4 regions of the Pseudoalteromonas sp. BSi20439 genome follow, and region 3 is predicted to be linked to each of the others. Evidence: predicted binding sites of a transcription regulator. Region 3 holds the regulator's gene; each other region holds the start of a gene.

Region 1 (4,242 bases), on a different contig from region 3:
AAAAAAAGCGCAGTAAACTGCGCTAATAGGTTGAGTCTAAATTATATTTAACCCACAAGAGCGAGTAAAATACCTGCTGCAACGGCACTACCTAATACCCCTGCAACATTAGGCCCCATTGCATGCATTAATAAGAAGTTATGTGGGTTATTTTCAAGCCCAACTTTGTTAACTACCCTTGCAGCCATTGGCACAGCGGATACACCTGCAGCACCAATTAATGGATTTATAGGAGTTTTTGATATTTTATTTAAGCCTTTTGCCATAAATACACCTGAGGCTGTACCAATAGCAAACGCTAGTGCACCCAGTACTAAAATACCAATAGTTTCCACTGTTAAGAACTGCTCTGCAGCAAGCTTAGAGCCTACCGCAAGTCCTAAAAATATAGTGGTGATATTAATGATTTCGTTTTGCGCACTGTTGCTGAGCCTATCAACTACACCCGACTCGCGCATTAAGTTACCTAAACAGAACATACCAACCAGCGGAATTGCCGCAGGTAAGAATATGGCAGTTAAAGTAAGCACCATCAGCGGGAAAATAATTTTTTCCTTTTTAGATACTTTACGCAGCTCTGGCATTTGAATTTTACGTTCTTCAGGCGTGGTAAACGCACGCATAATTGGAGGCTGAATAATAGGCACCAACGCCATGTATGAGTAGGCAGCTACGGCTATAGCCCCTAATAAGTCAGGTGCCAATTTTGACGCTAAAAAGATAGCAGTTGGCCCATCTGCACCACCAATAATTGCGATTGCTGAAGCATCTTGTAAGCTAAATTCAAACCCAGGAATAAAGTTAAGTAAAATAGCGCCAAATAACGTCGCAAAAATACCAAACTGCGCCGCAGCACCTAGTAGCAACATACGCGGGTTGGCAATTAGGGCACTAAAATCAGTAAGCGCACCCACTCCCATAAATATTAATAGCGGAAAAATACCGGTATCAATACCTACATAATAAACATAATAAAGTAAGCCACCAGGATCTGATAAACCAGCCACCGGAATATTAGTTAAAATGGCTCCAAAGCCAATGGGCAGTAGCAATAACGGCTCAAAGCTTTTGGCAATTGCTAAAAATAACAGCAAACAGCCAACGGCAATCATGATCAGCCCAGGAAATGTAAAGTTAGCAATGCCTGTGGCATGCCAGAGGTTTAAAATACCATCCATCCTCTATTTACTCCTTAAGCTAGTGCTATCATTGCATCACCGGTTGATACTGAATCACCTTCAGAAACAAGCAACTCAGCAATTGTACCGGTATGCATGGCGCGTACTTCGGTTTCCATTTTCATGGCTTCCATAATAATCACCACATCACCTTCATTGACTACCTGACCTGGCTTTACTTTAATTTTAAAAATATTACCAGCCAGTGGGGCATTCAATGTTTCACCCGAGGCAACCGATGCAGACTGTGGAATATGCTCAGAGTCTTTTAACGTAACCTCTTTAAGCTCACCACCTTGAGCAACTACGACATCGTATACTTTACCGTCTACTTTAACGCTGTACTGCTCTGCCTTAACGCCTTTATTGTTTGCCGCTGATTTTTCAGGTGCTTTATTGGCGCTATCATCAGTACTAGGAACAGGCTCAAATGCATCAGGATTATTACGGTTTTTAATAAACTTCAACCCAATCTGCGGGAATAACGCATAGGTAAGCACATCATCAATTTGCTCATCAGCTAAAGTTAGCCCTTGTTCCTGCGCAAGCTTGCTTAACTCAGCTTCGAGCGTTTCAAGTTCAGGTTTAATAATATCGGCTGGGCGACAGGTAATTGCCTCACTGCCATCAAGTACGCGCTCTTGAAGCTCTTTATTCATTGGTGCAGGTGTTGAACCATACTCACCTTTTAATACGCCAGCAGTTTCTTTGGTGATAGTTTTATAACGCTCACCAGTGAGCACATTTAATACCGCTTGAGTGCCAACAATTTGTGAAGTAGGTGTTACCAGTGGAATAAAACCTAAATCTTCACGTACTCGAGGAATTTCAAGTAGTACTTCATTTAGTTTATCAGCAGCGCCTTGTTCTTTAAGCTGATTTTCCATGTTGGTTAGCATGCCACCTGGCACTTGTGCTAATAAAATGCGGCCATCAACACCTTTTAAACTGCCTTCAAACGCAGCGTACTTTTTACGTACGTCTCTAAAGTAAGCGGCAATTTCTTCTAGATGGTTTAAATCAAGCCCAGTATCACGCTCTGTTCCCTCCACGATTGCAGCAATTGTTTCGGTTGCTGAATGACCATAGGTCATACTCATAGATGATACAGCGGTGTCGAGCATATCAATGCCAGCATCAATGGCTTTTTGATAAGTAGCTGTACTCAACCCTGTTGTTGCATGACATTGCATAGCAATAGGTATTGAAACCGTTTCTTTTAACGCTTTAATGAGTTCTTCTGCATCATATGGCTTAAGCAGACCCGCCATATCTTTAATACAAATTGAATGACAACCTAATTCTTCTAGCTGCTTTGCAAGCGTTAACCACATATCTAATGTATGTACTGGGCTTACTGTGTACGAAATAGTACCTTGCGCATGCGCCCCTACTTTAACCGCCGCTTTAATAGCGGTTTCTAAGTTACGCACATCATTCATGGCATCAAAAATACGAAATACATCTACGCCATTTTTGTGCGCACGCTCGACAAACTTCTCAACCACATCATCTGCATAATGGCGATACCCTAATAGGTTTTGCCCGCGAAGTAGCATTTGCTGTGGCGTATTTGGCATTGCTTTTTTGAGCGCACGGATACGCTCCCACGGATCTTCACCTAAATAACGAATACATGAGTCAAAGGTAGCCCCACCCCAAGATTCAATAGACCAATAACCTGCGTCATCAATTTTTTTTGCAATAGGTAACATGTCGTCTAATCGCATGCGGGTAGCTAAAAGCGACTGATGTGCGTCACGAAGTACAAGTTCTGTTATTTTTAATTTAGCCATTGGTATGCTCCTCTAATTATTATTTGTTTTGTACTGAGCAATGGCAGCACTAATTGCAGCGATGTGCTCATTTGGCACACCTTGCGATTTAAAAGATGGTGTTCTATGTGATGTTGCGAGTTCTGGCTGAGAAAACTTGCTAGCCAGCTTAGACATGAGTGTCACTGCACCAATCAATAAAGAAAGAAATACAAACACGCCCACCATACCTGTTAGCATTAAATTGCCCGCAGTTGTGAGCAAAGCCCCTATATCCATAATTCTCCCCCTGTTCAAACCGAACCACATAAAAAGTCAGTTTATTTAAATAATTATTCACCAATAGTAACAAAAACTATTCTTTTGTCTACATGTTGTAAATTGGTAAAACCAATTAATCTAAAAGTAACATATCACCAATAAGGTTAACACCACCTAAAATAGCTTATTTGACCTATATATATAGATGATAAAAATGTTCGTTATAAACAAAGAATATATAAAACCCCTAATACTTTGTAAAAACACATAAAAAGCAAACCCATCATGCCAACCCATTTAAAACCCTTAAAACAAATGTTAATTGGTCTTACCAAAAAAAGAGCTGCACTAACTACTTATTATCTCACCGTATACAACTGTGAATAAGTTACCGATAAAATCGTAAAAATTACCAACTCAATATAAAGCCAACCACGTAAAAACAAAACAAACCATTGATTTAAAACAAAATAAAACACTGGCACATTACTCGCTTATATAAAACTAACACTTAGATAAATCAAGGAGATGACAATGTTACGCTGGACAATTACATTTTTGGTGATCGCACTAATTGCAGCCGTTTTAGGATTTGGCGGTATTGCAGGAGCCGCAGCTGGAATTGCTAAGATCATATTTTTTATCTTTTTAGTTTTATTGGTTATTTCACTAGTCTCTGGCGCCTTACGTGGTAAAAGCCCCAGGTAGATAAAACACTACACTCTCTTTTAAACTTATATATACAAGGAATTACATTATGAAATCATCAACACTTAAAGCAGCTGCTATTGGTCTATTCGCAAGTGCATTTATTATGGGTTGTGAAGACAATCATGCAGAAGAAGCGGGTGAACGCATTGACGAAGCAGTAACAGATGTGCAAAACAAAGTAGAAGACACCTGTGAAGAAGTAAAAGAAGGCGTTAATGCCGAAGAAACAAATTGCTAATGTTATTTATTTAGCTAAAAAACGACCTACGGGTCGTTTTTTTATGCCTAAAATATAAATAGTTTTTAGTCATTTCCCC
Region 2 (4,242 bases), on a different contig from region 3:
ACAATGAGCAATAATACACAATACCACTTAGTCACAATAACCCACTATATAAAATTTAAGATGTTACTTTTTTGGTAAAAGCAAATTTAATATAGCGGATTATTTACAAATAGCCAATTTTGGGCCTGTGGGATTAACGATTCATTGCTGCAATTAAGAATGCTGAAATTTTAGCGCCTTCTCTAAGCGTCGTCTCTGAGCTTGATTGCCCCACTAATGAGCTGTCGGTAAACGGTGCGATTTCCATCATATCTGCACCGGTTATTGGAAACTCATCAGCAATAGCTGACAAAATATCAAGCGCATGCTGTGGTGTTAATCCATTTTCTTCAGGCGTACCTGTCGCAGAGGCAAATTGCGCATCTAGTGCGTCAATATCAAAGCTTACATACACTTCATCAACCTTGTCGGCCTTTAATTGCGCGATTGTATCGGCAGCAACAGCGGCTGCGCCACGCTCAATAATTTCAGCTGCCCAGTGCTGTTTAACGCCAAAGGTACTTTCCCAATGTGATTTAGGCTTACCACTTGAGCGAATACCAAATTGAATTAAATGATGTGGCGCGGGTAAAAATTCTAAAATATGGGTACACCAAGAGCCAAAACATAAATCGATGCCTAAACGCTCAACCAATAAATCGGTGTGGGCGTCAAAATGAATAATAGCCGTACGCTTACCTTGGCTACGCTTTGCTTTTAAGTACGCTTTTGTCAGCGGGTAACTAATAGAATGATCGCCACCAATGCCAAAAATGCCTTTATCTTGGAATGTTGCATAAAAGCTGTCACATACATCTTCGGTAATAGACAGTGGACTTACGAAATGATCGTTATTGTCATTGCCATAAAGCGCTTTTTGGCAATTGGTAATTGTTGCCTCGTTTAAGTATTTATCGTGTAATAAATGCGGTATTACGCGCACATCACCTAAGTCAAATGAACGACACTGTGTTTGCTGGTCAATTAAAGCTGAACGTAAAAATAAAGGCCCCCAGTTTGCACCGCGTAAAATACCACCACCACAATCAGAGCTAATCCCCAGCATAACCGCTTTGTGGGGTGAGTTAGGTAATTCATTTAGCGAGTCACGCCATAAAGCATCGACATTTTCAGTTTGACCATATAATTTATTTCTGAGTGCTGCTTTGCGTTCTTTTGCCGTATTAACCGTGAATACACCGTCGCCAGGTGCACATAAACAGTGTTCAACTTTATTTTTAAATGCTTGAAATTGTGTGCTCATTGTAAACCCTTTTTCAATCTGAATATCTTGTCTATTATTGAGTAGTTATGCAAAACGACGAACGCTGAATAAATTAAAAATTAATTGTCTGTGGTTATAAAAATCACTGAACGTTGTGTTTTGCGAGGTTAGGTCAGCGGCAAAACAATACAAAACCTACTAACTAACCTTATGAATATAAACAATTTAAAATTTAGCTAACAACTCTTTTAGCTAGCTACTGGTTTGCTCTGAGGTATGAATATAGTGTCTGAGCAAACAAGTCAACTGGCTCATTTTGTTAGTGATTTTAGCTATTGATTGAATATTCAGAGTTGATGAATAAATCAATACGGACATCCGTCCTGTACTTCATTTAGGTTTCTCGTAATCATGTTAAATTGACAACAACTCTTATTAAAAAGGCTTAGTTATGGAAAAGGTATTTCACTTAGGACTGTGTATTGATGATTTAAAAGGTGCGAAACTGGCTATTGTTCCAGGGGATCCAGATCGTGCAGCACGCATTTCACAGTTCTTAGATAATCCAACCTGCCTTGCTCAAACGCGTGAGTTTCACATTTATTTAGGCCAATTAAACGGCCACTCAGTGGTTGTATGTTCAACCGGTATCGGCGGCCCTTCAACGTCAATTGCGGTTGAAGAACTGGCTCAACTTGGCGTACGTAGCTTTCTTCGCATTGGCACAACAGGCGCGATTCAGCCGCACATTAACGAAGGCGATATTTTAATTAGCCAAGCCTCAGTTCGTTTAGATGGCGCGAGTCAGCATTTTGCACCGCTGTGCTACCCAGCTGTTTCTGATTTTTTTGCCACTCAAGCGATGGTAAAAGCCTGTGAAAACCTAAACATCGATTTTCATATCGGTATCACCGCTTCAAGCGATACCTTCTACCCAGGACAAGAGCGTTACGATACGCATTCTGGTTATGTTCCTAAGTCATTACAGGGTAGCTGTGAAGAATGGCAAAAACTAGGCGTGATGAACTACGAAATGGAATCGGCTACTTTATTTACTATGTGTGCCGCTCTTGGCCTACAAGCAGCCTGTGTTGCAGGTGTATTAGTAAATAGAACACGTCAAGAAATTCCTAACGTAGACCACGGCGAGATTGAGAAAAAATCGGTTGCCGTGGTACTTGAAGCCGCTAAAGTGTTACTTGGCTAATGTTACGCTAATAACCTCAAGTGTTGGCAAGCCAGTAAAGCTTGCTAACACGGCTTTTGCCACCCCTGATTGGTTTTCATGACCAGCCGTTTCTAATAACGTAACTGATTTAACTGTTTGCTTATCAAAGCTCAGTCCTGCTAAAAACAACTGACTCACAGCACTTTGTAATGGCGATAAACTCGGGCTGTACGCTGCATTTTCTGCATAGCTGCCATAAAAATCACCGTTTTCAAACGTACTTATTTTTACTGCACTGTAATTTTGGCTGTATGGCACATAAGCCGCTAAAGCATAGCTCATCAGCTTTTCATCAAGTTGTTTGTTTTCAAAGCAATTAGTTTGCTCTGCTGGGTTAAATAAGCTGTGCTCATTGCCTAAATCGGTTGGTCCAAATGAATGAGGTAATAACTCTGCCAATTTAAAGTTTTGTGCTGGCAGTAAAATATCAAGCTCTTTCGCATCAGCGAGTTCATTCATAAATTGACGACAGTACCCACATGGGACATCACTAATCGCTATTTTAAGAATTTTTTTACCGCCATTTAACCAGGCATTATTAATTGCAGATTGCTCACCGTGCACCACTAAACTAAGTGCTTGATGGTCAAACTCAGCGTTAGCGCCAAAGTAAAAAGTGGTGTTTCCTTGTGAATCAAGCCCTTTTACAATTGCGCCGACATGAAATTTGGAAATAGGTGCAACGGAAAACTCTGAAGCCATAGGCACTAAGCCTTGTAATAATGCATCGTCGCTAACATTAAGCTCGGTGCAAAGCGCTTTAATATCGCTTGAATATAAAATACCGCGTTGAGTTTTTAATTGACTGCGTAGAGCTTGCGTTTGCGCTACGTTTAGAGAAATGTGTGAATTGCTAAGTGCTGTATTATGTTGCACTTTAAAAGTTGCTGAAGCCATAATAGTTTTTATTTGTTCAATGGCCAAGTAGTGTAAAAGGTTGGCAAACTAAATACCAGCCTATTCAACGTAAAAAAAGGGAACACGTCGTGTGTTCCCTCTAAAACTAATCTAGTTTTGGATTAACCTGTATTACGCATACCCGCTGCAATACCGGTCATAGTGATCATCAAGGCATTGTCTATATCATTTTCATTGCCTTTATCATCGCCACGAGAACGACGTAATAGCTCAACTTGTAATACATTAAGCGGGTCGGTGTATGGGTTTCTAAGCCCAATAGACTCTTTGATCCAAGGCTGATCAGCCAATAAGCTTTTTTGTGGGCTTAATGATTGCACTAACGTCATCGCCTCACCAAGTTCCTCTCGCAAGGCAACACCTAAAGGCTTATACATCTCTTCCACCAGCGCATTATCGTAATGCTCACTCAACCAGCTATCCGCTTTACTAAATACCATTTCTAGCATTTCTAAACGTGCTCTAAAGAACGGCCATTGCAAACTCATTTCGCTTAAGGTTTCAATCCCATATTTTTCAAGCGCGGCTTTAAGTCCACTTAATGCACCTAACCATGCAGGTAACATTAACCGGTTTTGACTCCACGCAAAAATCCATGGAATAGCACGTAAGCTCTCAACCCCTCCATTTGGATTTCGTTTTGCAGGCCTTGAGCCTAACGGTAGTTTTGACAGTTCTAATTCAGGTGTCGCCATTCTAAAGTAAGGCACAAAGTTTTCATCGTGGCGCACCACATTACGGTAATGCTCACACGACACATCGCTAATTAATGCCATTACTTCGCGCCACTGTGATTTAGGCTCTGGTGGTGGCAATAAATTACTTTGTAGTACCGCACCTGCATAAATATTTAAGCTTTGTAATGCAACATTAGGCAGGCCAAATTTAAAGC
Region 3 (4,242 bases):
AGTGGTTAGTGCAGTGACGATAACACTGAGTGTTTTAGTGGTGTTTTATCAGCGCATTGCAAAACAAGCAAACCCACTTATACCTGGGCGTTTAGCAAGTACGGGGTATGCGTTACCAGGTACAGTATTAGCGATTGCGGTATTGTTGCCACTCACATTATTAGAAAATACCATTAACCGTATTCTGACTCCTTATGATTTAGACATTGGTCTATTACTGACTGGCAGCTTACTCACTATTATTTTTGCTTATATAGTGCGGTTTTACGCCGTGGCTCATGGTGCCATAGAATCAAGCTTTTCACGTATTAGCCCCTCGCTTGATATGGCAAGTCAGTCAATGGGGAAAAGCCAAGGCCGCACATTACGCTTAGTGCATTTGCCTTTATTACGCCGAGGCTTATTAACCGCAGGTTTATTGGTATTTATCGAGTGTATGAAAGAGCTGCCCGCAGCCTTACTGCTAAGGCCTTTTGACTTTGAAAGCTTAGCAACGCACGTGTTTCAATATGTCAGCGACGAACAATTAGAGCTGGCCTCTATATCAGCTTTATTTATAGTGGTGGTGGGCTTTATTCCGTTATATTTTATTAACCGTTCAATGGAGCAACGTAGTTAAATGAGTAGTTTGATTTTACAAGGCGTGAGCTATGCATATAACGGGACTAAGGTTGTAGATGATTTAGACTTAACCTTAGGTAAAGACGAAATAGTGTGTTTACTCGGTGCCAGTGGCTGCGGCAAAACCACCACACTTAAAGCCATTGCAGGATTAATTGAAGCCAAGCAAGGACAGGTATTTATTGATGGTAAGTTAGTCAGTGATGCCAATACGTTTGTGTCACCAGAGCATCGTAATATTGGTATGATGTTTCAAGACTACGCACTATTCCCACATTTAACGGTAGCGAATAATATTGGCTTTGGTCTAAGCGATATGAGCAAAGCGGATAAACAAGCTCGCGTGGATGAAATGTTAAAGCTTGTGCATTTGGTTGGCTGCGCCGATAGGTACCCACATCAACTCTCTGGTGGTCAACAGCAACGGGTAGCGATTGCGCGTGCATTAGCTTATAAACCCAGTTTACTCTTGTTAGATGAGCCGTTTTCTAATATTGATACCCAAGTCCGATTTGAATTAATCGCCGATATTAGGCGTATTATTAAAGCTCAGCAAGTGTCGGCAGTGTTTGTTACTCACTCAAAAGAAGAGGCGTTTGCATTTTCAGATACGCTTGCGGTTATGCATCAAGGTAAAATTGCGCAGCAAGGCACGCCAGAGCAGCTTTTTGCCAAACCAAGCTCAAAGGAGGTTGCAGAATTTCTGGGTCAGGGCATATACTTAAGCGCAACTGTATTAACAGCCACTGAATATAAAACACAGTTTGGTGTGGTTAAATCAATACTGCCACAGCAATGCGCAGTGGCTAAAAAGGGTGTTATTTATGTGCGCCCACATCAACTTGAACTTGCCAGTAATAATGATAACGAGCTGGAGTGTGAGTGCGTAACTATACTAAGTAGTCGCTTTATTGGCTCTGCTTATGTATACACTGTGGTTATTGCTGAACAAGAAATAGAAGTTGCAGCTCAGTATGGCCAGTCATTTGAAATTAATGAACAGGTTATAATAAAAATAAAACCGCACACGGTGAATTTTTTTGAATCGTAATTAATCACTGTGTTTTGCTCTAAAAAGTAAGGAATAACAATGGCGCAAGCGCAATCAGGGATTTGTGCTGAAGCAAACTTACACGGTTTGCACTTATTTTTTAATGTACTTGATGGTCACGACGAATCACTTCGCGCTAAGCTTAAACAAGTGAGCGATATTGAAGATGAGTTTAGTGATCAGTTCTCTGAATCTATGCTTTCTTGCATGGTGGCAATTGGCGCCCAATATTGGCCGCATATTTTACCTGACTTCATGCCAAGCGAGCTGCAAAGCTTTCCTAATATTACCCATAGCGACTTTGTTATGAGTGCAAGGCCATGTGATTTGTTTGTGCAAATCCGCTCAGACAGAGAAGATGTAAACCATTTGTTTGCACTACAAATACTCAAGCTATTCACCCCAGATGTTGAGCTAGTTGAGCAAATTTGTAATTTTCGCTTTTTAGATGGCCGAGACTTTAATGGCTTTATTTATGCGGGCGATACTCCCCATGGCCGTCAAAAACGTGTAACGGCGTTAGTTAATAAGCCTGATAGTTTTGAAGATCAAGGTAGTTACATTCATGTGCAGCGCTATAAGCACGACTTGAGCTTGTGGCAGCATTTGTCATTACATGAACAAGAGCAAATAATGGGTCGTACACGCCTTGATAATACCTTGCTCAGCCCCGCACTTGAAAGTAGCCATGCAACCCGCAGTGAATTAAAAGATGAACAAGGTCAGGCACTGTTACTCAACCAAAGCATGCCTTATGGCGATGTATATGAGCAAGGTATGTTAGTGATCACGTGCTCTGCTAAAGGAGATGCATTCGAAAAAGTGCTAACTAGCCGACTAGGGCAGGGGGAAGATTATGACCACTGGCTTGATTTTACTCAGGCGGATATGGGCTCTGCATTTTTTGCCCCTTCAGTGCGATTTTTAAAGCAGTTATAACAGTTGTAAAACGGCTACGTAGTGATCATAGCCGTTTCAATCACAGCGTTAGTGGTTAAACCGTATCAAATAAAATACGCACACGCTCTAGTGTGAGGTCTATTTCTGAGATTTTAGCTGGTGCGATAAAAATAGTATCATCGCCGGCAATAGTGCCTAGTACGCCGTCTGCTTTGCCTAATGAATCAAGTAAACGCGCAATGAGTTGAGCAGCCCCTGGGCTGGTGCGAATAATAATCATCATTTCGTTATGCATAATATCAATAACGAGTTGGCGCAACGGGCTCTTAGCGGTTGGTACTCCCATTTCGGCGGGTAAACAGTACACCATTTCTTGTTTTGCATTACGGGTGCGTACCGCGCCAAACTTACTTAACATTCGCGACACTTTACTTTGGCTAATATTATCAAAGCCTTGTTCTTTTAACGCATCAACTATTTCGCCCTGTGAGCCAAAGTTTTCTTCTTTTAAAAGTGCTTTAAAGGCTTTAACCAATGCTTCTTGTTTATCTTGTGGTTGCATAGTGTCTAATTAGTTATGTAATAGATACCGCAAATTCTACACAAAAATGCATAATTATGCAGCAGTTGTTTGCTTAAGTTGCCATTTTGCTGCGTTTAAACAGCAAAGTTTACAACTATGGTCGAAAATATAGCTAAAATAAGCAGGATAAATTTGTTTTTAGTCGTTAATTTCTTTATCTTATGAACCACAAATATTTCCTACCTCAAATCACGGAGAATTCCAATGAAAGTTGCTGTATTAGGTGCTGCAGGCGGTATCGGTCAAGCGTTGTCTTTATTATTAAAAACAGGTTTACCAGCTGGCTCTGAATTATCACTATATGATGTTGCGCCAGTAGTTCCTGGTGTTGCTGTTGACCTTTCTCACATCCCAACAGATGTTAAAGTTGCAGGTTTTGGTGCTGACGATTTAGATAAAGCATTAACAGGTTGTGATATCGTTCTTATCCCAGCGGGTATGCCACGTAAGCCAGGTATGGATCGTGCTGATTTATTTAATGTTAACGCTGGTATCATCAAAACACTAGCAGAAGGCATTGTTGCTAACTGTCCTAAAGCGCTTGTGGGTATTATTACTAACCCAGTTAACGGCACTGTACCAATTGTTGCTGAAGTATTTAAAAAAGCAGGTACTTATGATGCTAAACGTGTATTCGGTATTACAACACTCGATGTGATCCGTTCTGAAGCGTTCATTGCTGAGCTTAAAGGCGTTGACGTAGCAAGCGTTAAAGTTCCAGTAATTGGTGGCCACTCAGGCACAACTATCCTACCGTTACTTTCTCAAGTTGAAGGTGTTACTTTCACTGATGAAGAAGTGGCTGCACTGACTCCACGTATCCAAAACGCGGGTACTGAAGTAGTTAATGCTAAAGCGGGCGGTGGTTCTGCAACATTATCAATGGGTGCTGCTGCTGCACGTTTTTGTATGTCTTTAGTTAAAGGCTTACAAGGTGAAGACGTTGTAGATTATGCATATGTTGCTGTTGAAAATGGCGATGCAGAGTACTTCGCACATCCAGTACGTTTAGGTAAAAATGGCGTAGAAGAAATTCTTTCTTACGGCACACTAAGCGCATTTGAAGAGCAAGCAAAAAATGACATGC
Region 4 (4,242 bases), on a different contig from region 3:
GGTGTTAAGCGTTTAACGTTTTCTTCTAACCACGATTTATAAGGGTGGCGTGATTTTAAGTCTTGGTCAATTTCATCTGAATGCCAAATTTTTCCGAGTTTGGTATCAATAACCAGTAGCTCGCCTGGGCCAACACGTCCTTTTTCTACCACCTCGTCAGCGGTGTAATCCCAAATTCCCACCTCAGAAGCTAAAGTAATAAAACCATCTTGAGTAATAATATAACGCGCTGGACGTAAACCATTTCGGTCTAGGTTACAGGCTGCAAAGCGCCCATCAGACATAACAATGCCTGCAGGGCCATCCCACGGTTCCATATGCATAGAATTAAAATCATAGAACGCACGTAAGTCGTCATCCATAGCTCGATTTTTTTGCCATGCTGGCGGCACTAGCATGCGCATCGCACGGAATAAATCCATACCACCAGCTAAAAATAGCTCCAGCATATTATCGAGGCTAGATGAGTCAGACCCTGTCTCATTAACAAACGGCGCTGCGCTTTGTAAATCAGGAATAAGTGGCGAAGCAAATTTATAAGAACGGGCACGTGCCCATTGGCGATTACCTTCAATAGTATTAATTTCACCATTGTGCGCTAAATAACGAAATGGTTGCGCTAAAGGCCAGCGAGGCTGTGTGTTTGTAGAGAAGCGTTGATGAAAAACACAAATAGCACTGGTCATGCGAATATCCGCAAGATCAAGGTAAAAATTAGGCAAGTCAGCAGGCATCATTAAGCCTTTATATATTGTGACTAGCCCAGATAAACTCGCAATATAAAATGATTCATCGTCCATTAGGCGCTTTTCTGCACGACGACGTGCAACATACAAGCGGCGTTCTAAATCTTTAGAACGCCAACCTTCTGGCGCACTAATAAAAATTTGTTCAAAACCTGGCAATTGTTTTAGAGCAATAGGTCCTAACATTGATGGATCAGTTGGAACCACACGCCAGCCCAAAATATTTAGCGTTTCTTTTTCTAGTTCTTCGCTTAAAACATCTTTGGCTGCTTGTGCTAGTACCGGATCAGCATTGAGGAAAATCATCCCAACGGCGTAATTTTTACCTAAATGCCAATTATTCTCGGCAGCAATAGCCCGAAAGAAGCTGTCTGGTTTTTGTAATAACAAGCCACAACCATCACCCGTTTTACCATCAGCAGAAATACCACCGCGGTGCTGCATGCGATCTAAACCGGTGATCGCCGTACGAATGAGTCGGTGACTCGCTTGGTTATTAACTTGGGCTATTAAGCCAAAGCCACAATTATCTTTTTCTAGTTTTGAGTCATATAACATGGACCCCTCCCCTTGCTGCGCTGTTAACGTTGATGAACGGCTCGACGATTTGCTAACAGACGAACAAAATTAGCGTTATTCCACCCTTGAGTCAATATTTTTATGAATACATATTCATTATATTGAATATATTTCAACTTAATTAAAAATCATAAAATAATGCCAACCATTAACATTTGCATAGATATCGAATCGAAAAATAGATTGACACCGGTGTTATTTTTAAAAACTTGTAAACAAAAAGCATGCACGACTAGCAGTTTACGTAAACGTAAGGTGAGCCAAAAATGAATAACTATTCATTAGGTGCTATTTCCTCTTTTGTGCTGTATTAGTAATTCATCTGAACACGACATTTAATTACAGCGGCTTCTATTAGCGCATAGTTTATTCAATAGATTTAAACGCTCCCCTCATGTTATGCATTAATTAACAACTTGCTTTGCTTTACGTTGAGGTAACCTCATCCCATAGACAAATCAAAAAAGTGCCCGCAGCGGACACTTTTTATGTCCGCGGACATGTAAAACAAAAAGGATAAAATTAAAAACCGAATAAATTCAATAAGATAAAAAATGGCATGCTATTCGATTACAGCATAACTATATAAATTTTGAGGATGTTCGAATGTTTACTATTGGCTTATTTTTAATTTCACTGATCAGTATTTGCTTTGCCAACGGTGTGATTTGTTATTTTAATAAGCATTAGCGTTAAAGCTGCCAGGTAATAAAAGACAGCCAACATAAAATACTCAAGTTATAAAAACTAACCTTTGTAATAAAAGCTGAACCCTGCTTGTTATTTTTATCGACTTAAATGCTTTATACGAATGGCTTGTAATTAAAATCAAAGTGGAGGTGTTAATTGTGTTAATTGATAAAGTAAGCATACAAATTAGGACTCTTGCTAACTAGCAGTTTACCTTTGATATTGCTGATGATGAGACGTTTTTATAAAATATTATTCGAGCAGCTCACTAGATTAAACTCCGGTTTATCTTTAAAGAGAGTTTATTTAGGGCTTTAGAGAATGAGTTTATGCATTCAAAAATTAGAAGCTTAAATACAAAAAAAGCTGCAAATTGCAGCTTTTTTTAACCTAAACGCTTATTCAGCGTCTGCAGGTTTATGCTTTGCAGCTGTTTCAGTGATCAACGGTTGTAATTCACCACGTTGAAACATCTCAATGATAATGTCACAGCCACCAATTAACTCACCTTCAACCCAAAGTTGTGGGAAAGTAGGCCAGTTAGCGTAAGCAGGAAGCTCCGCACGAATGTCTGGATTAAGTAAAATATCTACATAAGCAAACGGTTCACCACACGACATTAACGCTTGTGATGCTTGTGAAGAAAAACCACAATTAGGCAGTTTTGGTGATCCTTTCATGTATAAGATGATTGGGTTTTCAGCAATTTGCTGTTTAATTTTATCGATGGTTTCCATTTACAACCTCAAAATGACGATAGCGAACACATTAGGCCTTGAAAAAGTTTCACTGTGGCCTCAGATATATAGATTAAAATAGGCAATTAAAGCCTCAATCTTAAATAGCTTTAGCAATAGCATTGCTGTTTGCTAAAACTTGAGTAAAATACTCAACAATTATAGTAACACTATATTCCTGTTTGGTATAGATAAGTGCCCTGTTTGTGCAGGCATTACGTATTACTAAATAGACTATCAACCAAAAGAAGATGGAGATAAAAAATGGCATTTGAACTACCGTCACTACCGTATGCAATTGATGCACTTGAGCCACATATTTCACAAGAAACGTTAGAGTTTCACCATGGTAAACACCACAACACTTATGTGACTAAACTTAACGGTTTAATTCCAGGCACTGAGTTTGAAGGTAAATCACTTGAAGAAATCGTTTGTTCTTCAGAAGGCGGTGTTTTCAACAACGCTGCTCAAATCTGGAACCACACTTTCTACTGGAACAGCCTATCTCCAAATGGCGGTGGCGCTCCAACAGGTGCAGTTGCTGATGCAATTAACGCGAAATGGGGCTCATTTGACGCATTTAAAGACGCGTTAAACGACAAAGCAGTAAATAACTTTGGTTCAAGCTGGACTTGGTTAGTTAAACTAGCTGATGGTTCACTAGACATCGTTAATACATCTAACGCTGCAACACCGTTAACAGATGCAGGTGTTACTCCAATCCTAACTGTGGATTTATGGGAACACGCATACTACATTGATTACCGTAACGTGCGTCCAGATTACCTTAAAGGTTTCTGGTCACTTGTTAACTGGGAATTCGCGAACGCTAACTTCGCATAATTAGTTTAATACTAGTTTTTAAAAAAGACGCTTAGGCGTCTTTTTTTATGCCTACAATTTGCATTAATCGCGTTTATACGTAGGTTGTTTTATAAAAGCGCATCATGATCATTTTTCATATAAATTTTTAATTTTATTGCACAATAAATTAAATTCGTGACTAGACTTTAAATAGTGAATACATTTTCCAAGTAGGTTTCGGAGGTCATTATGACTATTTTTGATCACTACCAAGCGCGTTATGAATCAACACAAGAAGAAGAGTACAGTGTTGCTGAATTTCTAGAAATTTGTAAAACCGATAAGTCTGCTTATGCCAGTGCACCTGAACGATTACTGATGGCCATTGGCGAGCCTAAAATGGTAGATACTGCTACCGATACTCGCTTAAGTCGCTTATTTTCGAACCGTGTTGTTGCACGTTACCCCGCATTTGCCGATTTTTATGGCATGGAAGACGCTATTGAACAAATTGTGTCTTATTTAAAACATGCTGCGCAAGGCTTAGAAGAGTGTAAACAAGTGCTTTATTTACTTGGCCCTGTTGGTGGCGGTAAGTCATCGATTGCTGAAAAATTAAAGTATTTAATGCAACAAGTGCCTATATACTCAATTAAAGGCTCTCCTGTTAATGACCATCCATT

The links. The regulator ArgR, encoded in region 3, controls arginine synthesis, uptake and breakdown. The targets are predictions, from matches to a motif close to ANTGAATANNTATTCANT.
Region 1: the regulator ArgR is predicted to act here: its motif matches at 3,277-3,294, upstream of P20439_RS08360 (OadG family protein).
Region 2: the regulator ArgR is predicted to act here: its motif matches at 1,280-1,297, upstream of P20439_RS02425 (arginase family protein).
Region 4: the regulator ArgR is predicted to act here: its motif matches at 1,406-1,423, upstream of gltB (glutamate synthase large subunit).

What each region holds. Positions count from the first base shown of each region.
Region 1 covers NZ_BADW01000092.1:20-4,261, reverse strand. The annotation lists gene P20439_RS08370 (sodium ion-translocating decarboxylase subunit beta) at 48-1,178, opposite strand; gene oadA (sodium-extruding oxaloacetate decarboxylase subunit alpha) at 1,193-2,974, opposite strand; gene P20439_RS08360 (OadG family protein) at 2,987-3,232, opposite strand; gene P20439_RS18205 (DUF1328 domain-containing protein) at 3,749-3,922, shown strand; gene P20439_RS08350 (hypothetical protein) at 3,972-4,163, shown strand.
Region 2 covers NZ_BADW01000024.1:23,446-27,687, reverse strand. The annotation lists gene P20439_RS02430 (ABC transporter substrate-binding protein) at 1-35, opposite strand, end outside; gene P20439_RS02425 (arginase family protein) at 134-1,243, opposite strand; gene udp (uridine phosphorylase) at 1,656-2,411, shown strand; gene cdd (cytidine deaminase) at 2,400-3,329, opposite strand; gene ppc (phosphoenolpyruvate carboxylase) at 3,452-4,242, opposite strand, start outside.
Region 3 covers NZ_BADW01000099.1:147,201-151,442, forward strand. The annotation lists gene P20439_RS09590 (iron ABC transporter permease) at 1-619, shown strand, start outside; gene P20439_RS09595 (ABC transporter ATP-binding protein) at 620-1,672, shown strand; gene P20439_RS09600 (Dyp-type peroxidase) at 1,712-2,611, shown strand; gene argR (transcriptional regulator ArgR) at 2,667-3,134, opposite strand; gene mdh (malate dehydrogenase) at 3,360-4,242, shown strand, end outside.
Region 4 covers NZ_BADW01000033.1:8,047-12,288, reverse strand. The annotation lists gene gltB (glutamate synthase large subunit) at 1-1,304, opposite strand, end outside; gene P20439_RS02880 (Grx4 family monothiol glutaredoxin) at 2,414-2,752, opposite strand; gene P20439_RS02875 (superoxide dismutase) at 3,017-3,598, shown strand; gene P20439_RS02870 (PrkA family serine protein kinase) at 3,809-4,242, shown strand, end outside.